DNA from 3 places in the Kitasatospora sp. NBC_01539 genome. Region 1 is predicted to be linked to each of the others. Evidence: riboswitches for the same ligand, from Rfam matches in the RefSeq annotation. Region 1 holds a riboswitch; each other region holds the start of a gene.
The links. A riboswitch is a leader RNA that binds a small molecule or an ion and turns the genes downstream of it on or off. The one in region 1 is predicted to bind cobalamin.

Region 1 (4,572 bases):
GGTCTCGACCGTGATCGGGTAGACCAGCTTCTCCTCGATCTGCCCGCCCGTCAGGTACCGGTCGGCGATCGAGCGGGCGATGGAACGCCCGTGCCGGGCGCTGTGGTACGCCACCACGTCGGCCTTGCCGATGAGTTCGGCGGCACGGACGGTCAGCAGGGAGGGGTCGCCGGGGCCGAGCCCGACGCCGTACAGACGGCCCGTCACTCTTCTTCACTCGCAATCGCGTTGACGGCGGCGGCGGCCATCGCGCTGCCGCCGCGGCGGCCGCGCACCACCAGGTGCTCCAGTGCGGCGGGGTGTTCGGCCAGGGCCTGCTTCGACTCGGCGGCGCCGATGAAGCCGACGGGCACGCCGATCACCGCGGCCGGGCGGGGTGCGCCCGCCTCGACCATCTCCAGCAGCCGGAAGAGCGAGGTCGGGGCGTTGCCGACGGCCACCACCGCACCCTCCAGCCGGGGCAGCCACAGCTCCATGGCGGCGGCGCTGCGGGTGGTGCCCATCCGGCGGGCCAGCTCGGGCACCGCCGGGTCGGTGAGGGTGCAGACGACCTCGTTGCCTGCGGGCAGGCGCTTGCGCGTCACCCCGCTGGCGACCATGTTGACGTCGCAGAGGATCGGCGCCCCGGCGAGCAGGGCCGCCCGGGCGGCGGCGACCGCGCCGGGCGAGTACACGAGGTCCTCGACCAGGTCGGTCATGCCGCAGGCGTGGATCATCCGCACCGCGACCCGGGCGACGTCCTCGGGCAGCGCGGCCAGATCGGCCTCCGCCCGGATGGTGGCAAAGGACTGCCGGTAGATGGCCGCGCCGTCCTTCTCGTACTCGATCACGTGATCCTCCGGGCCTCGGCGACCGCCTCGGCCATCTCTTCCGTCGTCACATCCACTGAAGGCGCCGTCGTGCCGACCGGCGTCACCCGGTAGCCCTGCCCGAGCGCGAGCACGTCCACCCATCGCCCCGCGGGGTGTCCGCAGCGCCGCTCGCAGCCCGACCAGTGCACGGGCGGCGCCGTGGCACCGGCGCGCTCCGGAGTGCGGGCCGCGCCGGACGGCACGCCGGGGTGCGCGGCCGTTCGGGCCGCGCCGGCCGCGTGCTCCAGTGCGCGGGCGGCGTCGGTGCGGACGTCGGCGAGCGACTTCGCGCAGCCGGGCAGGCCGGTGCAGGCGGTGGCGCGGTCCCAGGCGGTGCCCGGCCGGGTCAGGAACCCGGCGGCGGCCAGTTCGGGCAGCCGGTCGGCGGGCACGCCGGGCAGGACGGCCCCCCGCCACGGCGTCAGCCGGATCTCACCGGCGGACACCTCCGCCAGCAGGCGCCACCGGTCGGCGGCGGCCCGGCCGAAGCGGGTGCCGACGGCGATCCCGCCGGGCAGGGCGCCGAGCGCGGGCGCGCCGCCGACCGGAGCGGGCAGCGGTTCGGTGCCGGGCGGCAGCAGGTCGGGGAGTTCCCGCAGGTGCCAGGCCCGGCCGGCCGCGGCCGCCAGGAAGTCGCGGGCGGCGGCGAGCGCGGCGGCCACGGGCGCACCGACCGGGCGGACGCTGCCGGCCCGGCCGAGCCGGAGCAGCGCGGTGCCGCCGGGCGCTGCGATCAACGTCACATCGGCGTCGAGGGCGGCGACGTCGCCGCGGCCGTCGTCCAGGGCGAAGAGGAACTTGCCGGACAGTCCGGCCGCCCAGCCGCTCGCGCACAGCTCCGCGTCGAGCGCGCGCACCCAGCCCTGCACGTCGGCGTGGCCGCGGCCGTCGACCCCGGCGTACGGCGAGGCGACGATGTTGCGCACCCGCTCGTGCGTCTCGGAGGGCAGCAGCCCGGCCTCGCGCAGCCGCCGGGCGAGTTCGGCCCCGCAGTCCGAAGGCAGGCCGCGCAACTGGACGTTGCCGCGCGAGGTGGTCTCCGGTGCGCCGTCGCCGAGCTGCTCGGCGGCGTCGGCGAGCGCCACGAGCTGACGGGCCGTCAGGAGTCCGCCGGGCAGGCGCACCCGGGCCAGGGCGCCGTCGTCGGCGGCGTGCAGACGGAGAGCCCCGGGGCAGGCGTCCGCGCCGCCCCGGCCGGGCAGGGCGGAGCCTCGCGCAGCGGCGTCGGGTGAAGCGGGCATGGCGGCGAGCATACAGAGGGTGCGGCGGGCCGCCCCCGTCTCGTAGATCACAGTCGGCGCCCTGTCCCGCAGCCGTGCGGCACCCCGTACGATGCTGCCGGGCGGTCCGTGAGGACGGCCCGACGCCAGCGACGGCAAGCGGAGGAAACCGGTGCAAATCCGGTGCGGTCCCGCCACTGTAACCACGGCTCAGCCTGCCGTGGAGCCAGGAACTCCCGCCGTCCTCCGCCTTCTCCCGGTCTCCGGCCGGGAGCACACCGAGGGGCGCGGACCCCGAGGAAGGTCCGACCTGTGCGATGCCGCCTGCCCGGCTCCGCCGTCCGTACCGGACGCGCCGAGCCCGCACCGCCCGCTCCCCCGGCACGGCCGACCCCGCGACTCGCGACCCGGAACACCGACCTGGCCGGGAGGCCCTCCGCATGATCCTGCTGCTGTCGACCTCCGACACCGACCTGCTGAGCGCCCGCGCCGCGCAGGGCCCGGTGCCCTTCCGGCTCGGTAACCCCGCCAGGCTCACCGCCGACGACCTGCCCGCGCTGGTGGACGGCACCGACCTGGTCGTCGTGCGGCTGCTCGGCGGCCGGCGGGCCTGGGAGGACGGGCTCGACGCCCTGCTGGCCGGCCCCCGCCCGGTGATCGTGCTGACCGGCGAACAGGCCCCCGACGCCCAGCTGATGGAGCTCTCCACCGTGCCTGCGGGCATCGCCGCCGAGGCGCACGCCTACCTCGCGCACGGCGGGCCGGCCAACCTCGCCGAACTCGGCGCGTTCCTCTCGGACACCGTGCTGCTCACCGGCCACGGCTTCGCCCCGCCCGCCTCCGCACCCGACTGGGGCCCGCTGGAGCGCGCGCAGCGGCACACGGACGGTCCCCTGATCGCGGTGCTCTACTACCGCGCCCACCACATGAGCGGCAACACCGCCTTCGTCGAGACGCTGTGCTCGGCGATCGAGGACCGGGGCGCCCGCGCCCTGCCGCTGTACTGCTCCTCGCTGCGCGGCGCCGAGCCGGAGCTGCTCGCCGAGCTGGCTCGGGCCGACGCGATCGTCACCACGGTGCTCGCCGCGGGCGGCACCCGCCCGGCCGACGCGCAGGCCGGCGGCGACGAGGAGGCCTGGGACGCGGGCGCGCTCGCCGCCCTCGACCGCCCGATCCTGCAGGCCCTCTGCCTGACCTGGTCGCGCAGCCGGTGGGAGGAGAGCGACGACGGCCTCTCCCCGCTCGACACGGCCACCCAGATCGCCGTGCCGGAGTTCGACGGCCGGCTGATCACCGTGCCGTTCTCCTTCAAGGAGCTCGACGAGGACGGCCTCACCGTCTACCGCGCCGACCCGGAGCGGGCCGCCCGGGTCGCCGGCATCGCCGTGCGCCACGCGCAGCTGCGCCACACCCCGGCCGCCGAGCGGCGGCTCGCGCTGGTGCTGTCCGCGTACCCGACGAAGCACGCCAGGGTCGGCAACGCCGTCGGCCTGGACACCCCGGCGAGCGCGATGCGGCTGCTGGCGCGGCTGCGCGCGGAGGGCATGGACCTCGGCACCGACCTGCCGGGACTCGACACACCGGCGGGCGGGCGGGAAGCCGCGCCCCGAGCCGAAGGGCCCGCCGGTGCCGAAAGGGAGGAGCGCGGGAGCGACGCGGGAGCGACGGAGCGACGACCGTCGGCACCGGGCCAGGAGGGCACGGAGGCGAGCGGGCGAAAGGTCCAGCACGAGGGCGATGCGCTCATCCACGCGCTGATCGCGGCCGGCGGTTACGACCAGGACTGGCTGACGGAGGAGCAGCTCGCCCGCAACCCGGTCCGCATCCCCGCCGCCGACTACCGCCGCTGGTACGCGGGCCTCCCGGAGGGCCTGCGCGCCGGCGTCGAGGCGCACTGGGGCCCGCCGCCGGGCGAGCTGTACGTCGACCGCTCGCAGAACCCGGACGGCGACATCGTGCTCGCCGCGATCCGCTCGGGCAACCTGCTGGTGCTGATCCAGCCGCCGCGCGGCTTCGGCGAGAACCCGGTCGCGATCTACCACGACCCGGACCTCCCGCCGAGCCACCACTACCTGGCGGCGTACCGCTGGATCGCGGCGGCGCAGGAGGACGGCGGCTTCGGCGCGCACGCGGTCATCCACCTCGGGAAGCACGGCAACCTGGAGTGGCTGCCGGGCAAGACGGCGGCGCTGTCGGCGGACTGCGGGCCGGACGCCGTCATCGGCGACCTGCCGCTGGTCTACCCGTTCCTGGTGAACGACCCGGGCGAGGGCACCCAGGCCAAGCGCCGCGCCCACGCCACGCTGGTCGACCACCTGGTGCCGCCGATGGCGCGCGCCGACAGCTACGGCGACATCGCGCGGCTGGAGCAGCTGCTCGACGAGTACTCGTCGATCGCCGCGATGGACCCGGCGAAGCTGCCCGCGATCCGCGCCCAGATCTGGACGCTCATCCAGGCGGCCCGCCTCGACCACGACCTCGGTCTCGACGCGCGGCCCGAG
Region 2 (4,572 bases), 250 kb from region 1:
AGCACACCGCTGCCGCCCTTGGCCCCGGCCCACAACCGGACGGCCTCGTCGTCGGAGACGATCCGCACCGTCGAGACCTCGTCGTAGTCGAGGAGGCGTGCGATGGACACGCCCAGCGCGTCGGCCAGCCGGACGACCGTGCCCACGCTCGGGTTGGTCCGCCCCTGCTCGATCTGGACGATCATGCCGCGGCTCACCCCCGACCTGGCGGCGAGGGCGTCGAGCGTGTGGCCCCGGTCGGTCCGCAGCCTCTTCAGGTTGCGCGCGAGGGCCTGGGTGACGAGCTCGGGATCAGGCATGCCAGTCCAATAAATTGATTCGTTCAGTTCATTTTACTGATCTATGCTGCGCGGGCCAACAAAATCCGCCCGACTGTACTCCGGAGTCCACCGTGGTGTCCCACCTGCTCGCCCTCTCCGCCAGCGCCCTCTGGGGGATGGCCGACTTCGGCGGCGGCGCGCTGACCAAGCGCATGTCCGCCCTGCGGGTCGTCGTCGCCTCCCAGGCGCTCGCGGCAGCCCTGCTGGTGATCGGCGTGGTGGTCACCGCAGGCTGGACCGAGGCCTCCTCCGGGCTCTGGTACGCAGCCGTCGCGGGCGTCATCGGCCCGTTCGCGATGCTGGCGTTCTACCGTGCCCTCGCACTCGGGCCGATGGGGGTGGTCTCGCCCCTCGCCACCGTCGGGGTGGCGGTCCCCGTCAGTCTCGGGCTGCTGCTCGGCGACCGTCCCGGGACGGGCCAACTGGCCGGGATCGCCGTCGCCGTCCTGGGTATCGCGCTCGCCGGCGGACCTCGGCGGCAGGGCGGCGCCGTCGGCGCGCGCGTCCTGCTGCTCACCCTCGGCGCGGCCTTCGGCTTCGGCGCCGTCATGGCCCTCGTCGCCCAGGCCACCGTCGACGGCGGACTGCTCCTCTCGCTCTGCGTGCAGCGGCTGTGCAACGTCGCGGTGGGCGGCGCCGCACTCCTGACCCTCCCCCGAACGTCCGGACCCGGCGAAGCCGGCGCACTGCGACGGAGCCTGCCCACGCTCACCGCCGTCGGCATCGCGGACGTGGCAGCGAACGCGAGCTACGCGGCCGCCGCCCACGGCGGATCCGTGGCGGTGGCCTCCGTGCTCGCCTCGCTGTACCCCGTCGTCACCGCGCTCATGGCGCGTGGCGTTCTGAAGGAGCGGCTGCGGCCGGTGCAGGTGGTCGGCGCGGGCCTTGCCGTGGCTGGCACACTGCTGCTGGCCGCCGGCTGACCCGGCCTCAGCAGGCCGGTACCCCGAAGGAACGGGACGGGCCGCGAGGCCCGGAGCCCTGGAGCCCTGGAGCCCCGGAGCCGGTCGGCGCACCGCACGCTCCCCCGCACTCCACGATCAGACCGTCGGCCCGGCAGCCCAGCGCTGCTCGACCCTGGCGAACCGCCAGTAGCCGATCGCCGCGGCCCAGACCACCACGAACAGCCCGACGATCACGAAGCCGACGTTGTCGAGGCTCAGCCCTGCGACCCACCCGGTCAGCGGGTCGCCGAGATCCAACTTCTCGTGCAGGACCGCCACCAGCTCGATCGTGCCGATGACGAACGCCACCGCGATCGACAGGCCCGTGATGGTCAGGTTGTAGAAGACCTTCCGCACCGGGTTGGAGAAGGCCCACTGGTACGCGAAGTTCATGAACGTGCCGTCCAGCGTGTCGAACAGGCTCATGCCGGCGGCGAAGAGCAACGGCAGGCAGACGATCGCGTACCAGGGGAGCCCGGCGGCCGCCCCGGATCCCGCCATCACCATCAGCGCGACCTCGGTGGCGGTGTCGAAGCCGAGCCCGAGCACCAGACCGACCGGGAACATCTGCCCGGGCCGGGTGATCGAACGCGTGGCACGGCCGAGCACCCGGTTCATCAGGCCGCGCGACGCGAGTCGGCGCTCCAGCTCGGCCTCGTCGAACGTACCCGCCCGCATCGCGCGGAAGACCCGCAGGATGCCGAGCAGGGCGACGAGGTTCAACGCGGCGATGAGATAGAGGAAGGCGCCCGACGCGGTGGTGCCGATGGTGCCGAGCACCTGGTGCGTGGTGGAGTCGTCGTCCATCAGCGTGCCCGCGAGCTGAGCACCGCCGGCGACCAGAGCCGCCATCAGCACGACCATCGACGAATGCCCCAGCGCGAACCAGAAGCCCACCGAGACAGGCCGACGACCGTCGGCCATGAGCTTGCGGGTGGTGTTGTCGATCACGGCGATGTGGTCGGCGTCGAAGGCGTGCCGCATGCCGAGGGTGTACGCGGTGATGCCGAGGCCCGCACCGAACACCTGCGTGCCGACCTCGTACTTCTCGGGCACCACGAGGAGGAACAACGTGCCGAACGCCACCACGTGCATCGCCAGGATCACCGCCATCAGGGCGGCGGTACGGACGGTGTCCTCCCGCCGCCAGCGGAATGCCGGCGCAGCGGGGACGGTCGGCCTGGGGGCCGTACCGGTTTCGGGCAGGGTCATCTGCGGATCACGCTCCAGCACCTCGTGGAAAGTCGTCGTGAGATGCCGTGGCCGGTCTCCTGGCTCACGGGGAGGATCCGACGGTGCCCGTACCCGGCCTTCCCGGGCGCGCCAAGGCGCCCAGTGACACACGTGGGGTACGGATTGACTCCCCGTTCACAGTGGCGAGGGCCGCTCCGGACTGGGACCTCAGAGGTCCGACACCGGTCTTCCCGAGCACCACGGCGGCTCCACCGTAGGGGTGACGACACGACAGCTGCAAGCCTGCACACCTGCGCAGGTGTCGAAGATCACGGCAGGGCGGACTGCGAGAATGCCCGTCATGCACCTCGTCCCCGCGGACCGCGCACACCACCGCACCATCGACGGACACCAGGTCTGCGAGGCCATCGCCGCGATCGGCGACGCCGAGCACGTCCGGGCCTGGGCCGACCGCTTCGCACTGCTCTCCGATCCCGGTCGCCTCGCCCTCCTGCTCGCCCTGCACCAGACCGGGCCGATGGCCGTCAGCGATCTGGCCGTCGCCTCCGGCATGCGCGACCCTGCCGTGTCGCAGGCGCTGCGACTCCTGCGGGCCGCAGGCACGGTGGCCGGCGAACGGGACGGGCGCATCGTGCGCTATCGACTCACCGACGCGGCGGTCGCGGAGCTCCTCGAACACGGGGTGCTCGGCCGTACGGACTGAACGTGCATATACCCGGCATGTCCTGACGGATGGTCATTGAGCGGAGCCCTTCAGCCAAGTTTTCTTGTCATGTCACCTTGAAGCAGTCCTGGTACTCCATGCTTCCGGAAGCGGCTCGTCCGAGCCGCCGCCCTCATGCTCCTGACGAGGAGACACCGTGAAGCTTCGCCGTACCCTCGCCGTCTCGCTGCTGGCCGCCGCCACCTCCCTGCTCCCGGCCCAGCAGTCCGGCGCCTCCACCGGCGGCCAACTGCCGTTCGGCTCGGCCACCGCAGTCGGCATCCACAACACCTACGAGACGGCTTCCTTCCCCTTCCTCGCCCAGGGCCTGGACACCGGCACGGGCATGATCGAGCTGGACGTCTGGACGGACACCGTCACCACCGAGTGGAAGGTCAGCCACTCCAACCCGCTCGGCAACACCAACAACTGCGTGGCGGCGACCAGCGCTGCGCAGCTCTACAGCGGCGGCACCAACAAGAACCTCGAGTACTGCCTCGACGACATCCGCATCTGGCTGGGCGCCCACCCCTCCAGCGGCCCGCTGGTCGTCAAGCTGGAGCTCAAGGGCGGGTTCGCGGGCAACCGCGGCATGGGTGCCGCCCAGCTCGACAGCCTCATAGCCGCCCACCTCGGCAGTGCCGTCTTCCGCCCGGCCGACCTTCTCACCAAGCCCGGCGGCGGCACCTACACCACCCTCGACGACGCCGCCAAGGCGGGCAACTGGCCGACGCGCAGCGCGCTGTCCGGTCGCGTGCTCGTGGACGTCATCCCGGGCACCGTCGAGGAGGGCAACCCCTTCGACACCCTGCACACCGACGTCGAGTACGCGCGCTACCTGCGCGACCTTGCCGCTGCCGGCAAGGTGGGTCAGGCCCAGGTGTTCCCCGTCGTGCACGGAGCCTCCTCCGGTGACCCCCGCACCGCGTACAGCGAGACCAGCATCCGGCCGTGGTTCGTGGTGTTCGACGGCGACGCGTCCGCCTACGTCGGTGGCATAGACACGTCCTGGTACGACAGCCGCCACTACCTGCTGGTCATGACCGACGCCCACAACGTCGCGCCAGCCATCAGCGCCACCGACCCGACCGCAGAGCAGGCCCGCAATCGGGTCACCCAGCTCGCCGCCGCACACGCCAGCATCGTCTCCAGCGACTGGCGGAGCCTGCCCGAGGTCCAGGCGCTCGTGCTGCCCCGGGGCTGACACCGCGGCGGCCCGACGGCCTCCCGGTGCACGGGCAGGGCGCACGGCCCACGAGGGCCCGGCCCGCGCCCCGCTCGTGCACCCGGGGGCCATCGTGATCAGGTGTCGGAAGATGACCGGCCGTGGTCGCGGCGCACCGGGCCGGGCCGCGGAGCGGCAAGAGGGCACGCGCCACCCGCGCTTCGGCAGCCGGGCCAGGATCGTGCG
Region 3 (4,572 bases), 1.4 Mb from region 1:
CTGCTCCTCCTGGCTCATGGTCGGGGCGGGCACCGGCACCGGGGCGGCGGCGCGGGCGCCGGTGGCGGCCTGCGCGATGCGGGTGGCCGGGCGCGACCGCAGGTAGTACGTGGTCTTGAGGCCGACCTTCCACGCGTACGCGTACATCGAGCTGAGCTTGCCGATGGTGGGCGCCGCCAGGAAGAGGTTCAGCGACTGGCTCTGGTCGATGTACGGCATGCGGGCCGCGGCCAGGTCGATGAGCGCGCGCTGCGGCAGCTCCCATGCCGTGCGGTAGAGGGAACGGACCTCGGCCGGCAGCCAGTTGAGCTCCTGCACGGAGCCGTTGGACTCGCGCAGCGCGTCCCGGGTCTGCTGGTCCCAGACACCGAGCGCCTTCAGCTCCCGCACCAGGTACGGGTTGACCTGGAGGAACTCGCCGGAGAGGGTCTCGCGCTTGAAGAGGTTCGACACCTGCGGCTCGATGCACTCGTACACGCCGGCGATCGAGGCGATCGTCGCGGTCGGCGCGATCGCCAGCAGCAGCGAGTTGCGCAGGCCGGTCGCGGCGATGCGGGTGCGCAGCGCCTCCCAGCGCTCCGTCCACCGCGGGGTGGCCGAGCCGAAGTGGTCGATGTGCAGCTCGCCGCGGGCGGCGCGGGTCTCGCCGTACGCCTCGTGGCGGCCGAACTGCTCGGCGAGGTCGGCGGAGCGCTCGTACGCGGTGAGCATGATGCGCTCGGAGATCAGGGTGGAGAGGGCCGCCGCCTCGGCGGAGTCGAAGTCGATCCGCAGCTGGAAGAAGACGTCCTGCAGGCCCATGATGCCCAGGCCGACCGGCCGCCAGCGGGAGTTGGAGGTGCCGGCCTCGGTGGTCGGGTAGAAGTTGATGTCGATGACCCGGTCGAGGAAGGTCACCGCGGTGCGCACGGTGGCGTCCAGGCGGTCCCAGTCCATCGCGTTCAGCAGGTCGTCGACGGTGGCGCCGGGGGCGACGTGCGCGCCCAGGTTGACCGAGCCGAGGTTGCAGACGGCCGTCTCGGAGTCGTCGGTGACCTCCAGGATCTCCGTGCACAGGTTGGACGAGTGCACGGTGCGGCCGGGCAGCGCGGTCTGGTTGGCGGCCCGGTTGGAGGCGTCCTTGAAGGTCATCCAGCCGTTGCCGGTCTGCGCCAGGGTGCGCATCATGCGGGCGTACAGGGTCTGCGCGGGGATGGTGCGCACCGCCTTGCCCGCCTGCTCGGCCTTGCGGTACGCCTCGTCGAAGTCGGCGCCCCACAGGTCGACGAGCTCCGGCACGTCGGCGGGGGAGAAGAGCGACCAGTCGGCGTCCGCGTTGACCCGGCGCATGAACTCGTCCGGGATCCAGTGCGCCAGGTTGAGGTTGTGCGTCCGGCGGGCCTCCTCGCCGGTGCTGTCGCGGAGCTCCAGGAACTCCTCGATGTCGGCGTGCCAGGTCTCCAGGTAGACGCAGGCGGCGCCCTTGCGCCGGCCGCCCTGGTTGACCGCGGCCACGGAGGAGTCCAGGGTGCGGAGGAACGGCACGATGCCGTTGGACTGGCCGTTGGTGCCGCGGATCAGGCTGCCGCGCGAACGGATCCGCGAGTACGACAGGCCGATGCCGCCGGCGTGCTTGGAGAGCCGCGCGATCTGCGCGTACCGGTCGTAGATCGAGTCGAGGTTGTCGAGCGGCGAGTCCAGCAGGTAGCACGACGACATCTGCGGGTGCTTGGTGCCGGAGTTGAAGAGCGTCGGCGAGGACGTCAGGTACTCCAGACGGCTCATCAGCCGGTACAGCTCGGCGACCTCGGCCACCGACTGCACGGTGTCGCCGACCGCGAGGCCCGCGGCGACGCGCAGCAGGAAGTGCTGCGGGGTCTCGACGACCTTGCGGGTGATCGGGTGGCGCAGCAGGTAGCGGGACTGCACGGTGCGCAGGCCGAAGTACTCGAAGCGGTCGTCGCCCTGTCGGTCGATCAGGGCGTCGAAGGCGGCGGCGTGCTTCGCGACGAAGGCGGCCGTGGTGTCGCCGATCAGACCCTCGGCGTGACCGACGGCGACCGAGGCGGCGAAGGACACCGCGCCCTGCGAGACGGCCTCGTCCTGGATCTCCAGGGCGAGCAGCCGGGCGGCGAGCTTCGAGTACTGCGGGTCCTCGGCGATCATCGACGCGGCGGCCTCCACGGCCAGCCCGCGCAGCTCGGCGAAGTCCGAACCGGCGTGGCGGCCGCGCAGCGCGGCGGCGGCGACGTGGCCGGGGTCCACCTGGGGGAGATCGGTGCTGCGGTCGGTGAGCAGCCGGAGCAGAGCAGCACCGGGGTCGGGCCGGTCGGATCCGGCAGATCCCTGGGAGGGCAGGGTGACTGAGGCAGCGACGGTCAAGGCGCACTCTCTCCTGTGGCGGCAGCGGACGGCGGCGTTGCCCGGGCCGTGCGTGGCAGGGGAGGACGGCACGCCGGACCGCGAAGGGGCGCGCGTCGTCTACCCGGCCCACCCGCGTGGCCTGGACGGTACTGCTGTGCTTCAAGGCATCTGCGGGGAAGCCGTGTGGCACACCGTCGGCAGGTCCTCGGACTGTGCGGTCCCCGGCGTCGCGGGCCGCTCACCGTTGCGGGGCAGTCCCGGACTTCCACCGGATTCCCCTGCGTCGACAGCGAGAGTGAGCATACATGTAGTGGTCGCTCGTTGATGTGCCCCCATATCTTGTGCACGCTACGTGTCGTCCTGATGGCGTCCGGCCGCGGCGGCGCAACGGAGGCCCGCCCGTACGGACACGCTGCGTGTCCGCCGGACGGGCCGGGCTAACCGTCAGAAGGTCAGTGAGTACACCATCAGCGGTCCGAGGCCCGGCCGGGGCGACCAGTCGCGGTCCGGGCTGCGGCGGAAGCCGAGCCGCTCGTAGAGGCGGTGGGCGGCGGACATGTCCGCCATCGTGGAGAAAGCCATGCCCGCGAGTCCGAGCGCGCGGCTGCGGTCCGCCGCCGCCGTGACGAGCGCCGCGCCGACGCCCCGGCCGCGGGCGGACGGGGCGACGGCGAGCATCCGGATCTCCCCCTCGTGCGGCCCGGCGACGTCCGCCCAGGGGGTGCCGCCGGGGGCGAAGGTCACGCTGCCGAGGACACGTCCGTCCGCCGGGTCGACGGCGACGAGGAGCTCGGCCTCCTCGCTGCGGGGACGGGCGTCACGGAGGCGGGCCGCGTAGGCGCTGCCGGGCGCGGTGTGGCCGCCGGCGACGAAGGCCTCGACCGTGACGGTTCCGGCCCCTGCGAGGTCCTCGGCGAGGGCCCGGCGGATGACGATGTCCATCCGTCCAGTGTGCCGCCGCCGGGGGCGTCGGGACCGGCCGGGGTGCCGTGCAGCCGGCCGGGGAGGTCCGGGTCGGCCGGGTAGCCGCCGGGGCGGTGCCAGTTGTCGCGCCCCTGGCGGGAGTTCCGGTCGACGTCGCGGCCGACGAGGGCGCCGAGCAGGCCGAAGCCGCCGATGACGGAGAGGAGGACGGTCGCGTCGGTGAGCATCGAGGAGGTCATGCGCTCCACTCTGGCCGGGGGCCGCGGCACCGACGAGTGGCAGGAAAGACCACTTGCATCGAAATCCTGCCAGCGTCATGCTGGAGCCATGCTGAAGAACGTCGTCGCCGTCGTGCTGGAGGACGTCCACCCCTTCGAACTCGGCGTGGCCTGCGAGGTGTTCGGACTCGACCGGTCCGAGGAGGGCCTGCCCGTCTACGAGTTCGGCCTCGCCTCCGACACCCCCGGGCCCAAGCGCACCCACGCGGGCTTCTCCGTCGACGTCCCGCACGGCCCCGAACGCCTCGCCGCCGCCGACCTCGTGGTGCTCACCGCCACCGGCCTGCGCGACACCTACCCGCCGGCGCTGGTCGACGCCCTGCGCGCCGCCGTCGACGGCGGCGCCCGGGCCCTGTCCATCTGCAGCGGCAGCTTCCTCCTCGGCGCCGCCGGCCTCCTCGACGGCCGCCGCTCCACCACCCACTGGAGGCACGCCGCCGAGATGGCCCGCCGCTTCCCCCTCACCACCGTCGAACCCGACGTCCTCTACGTCGACGAGGACCCGGTGATCACCTCCGCGGGCACCGCCGCCGGCATCGACGCCTGCCTGCACCTCGTGCGCAGGCTGCAGGGCGCCGAGGTCGCCCGCGGGATCGCCCGGCGGATGGTCGTCGCCCCGCACCGGGACGGCGGGCAGGCGCAGTTCATCAGCCGGCCGCTGCCCGAACCGGGCGTCGACTCCCTCACCGGCGTCCTCGACCAAATGCGCCGCGACCTCGACCAGGACGCCACCGTCGACAGCCTCGCCGCCCTCGCCCACATGTCGCCGCGCACCTTCGCCCGGCGCTTCCGGCAGGAGACCGGCACCACCCCGCACCGCTGGCTCACCGGCCAGCGCATCCTCCTCGCCCAGCGGCTGCTGGAGGGCACCGACGAACCCGTCGACACGGTCGCCGCCCGCTGCGGCTTCGGCAACGCGGCCACCCTGCGCCACCACTTCGCCCGCCGGCTCGGCACCACACCGCAGGCGTACCGGCGGGCGTTCGCCGGACCCGGCGGCACGCCGGACGCCCGGCCGGAGGTGCTC

Region 2: linked by a shared signal. The riboswitch ahead of OG335_RS08245 (HoxN/HupN/NixA family nickel/cobalt transporter) and the one ahead of cobN (cobaltochelatase subunit CobN) in region 1 are both predicted to bind cobalamin.
Region 3: linked by a shared signal. The riboswitch ahead of OG335_RS15240 (ribonucleoside-diphosphate reductase subunit alpha) and the one ahead of cobN (cobaltochelatase subunit CobN) in region 1 are both predicted to bind cobalamin.

Annotation. Positions count from the first base shown of each region.
Region 1 is NZ_CP109390.1:2,190,903-2,195,474, forward strand. It holds gene OG335_RS09400 (precorrin-2 C(20)-methyltransferase) at 1-207, opposite strand, end outside; gene OG335_RS09405 (precorrin-8X methylmutase) at 204-830, opposite strand; gene OG335_RS09410 (hypothetical protein) at 827-2,092, opposite strand; cobalamin riboswitch at 2,191-2,330, shown strand; gene cobN (cobaltochelatase subunit CobN) at 2,512-4,572, shown strand, end outside.
Region 2 is NZ_CP109390.1:1,936,045-1,940,616, forward strand. It holds gene OG335_RS08235 (XRE family transcriptional regulator) at 1-299, opposite strand, end outside; gene OG335_RS08240 (EamA family transporter) at 395-1,243, shown strand; gene OG335_RS08245 (HoxN/HupN/NixA family nickel/cobalt transporter) at 1,361-2,476, opposite strand; cobalamin riboswitch at 2,508-2,715, opposite strand; gene OG335_RS08250 (ArsR/SmtB family transcription factor) at 2,799-3,161, shown strand; gene OG335_RS08255 (phosphatidylinositol-specific phospholipase C domain-containing protein) at 3,319-4,365, shown strand.
Region 3 is NZ_CP109390.1:3,588,534-3,593,105, reverse strand. It holds gene OG335_RS15240 (ribonucleoside-diphosphate reductase subunit alpha) at 1-2,337, opposite strand, end outside; cobalamin riboswitch at 2,522-2,652, opposite strand; gene OG335_RS15235 (GNAT family N-acetyltransferase) at 2,788-3,285, opposite strand; gene OG335_RS15230 (helix-turn-helix domain-containing protein) at 3,595-4,572, shown strand, end outside.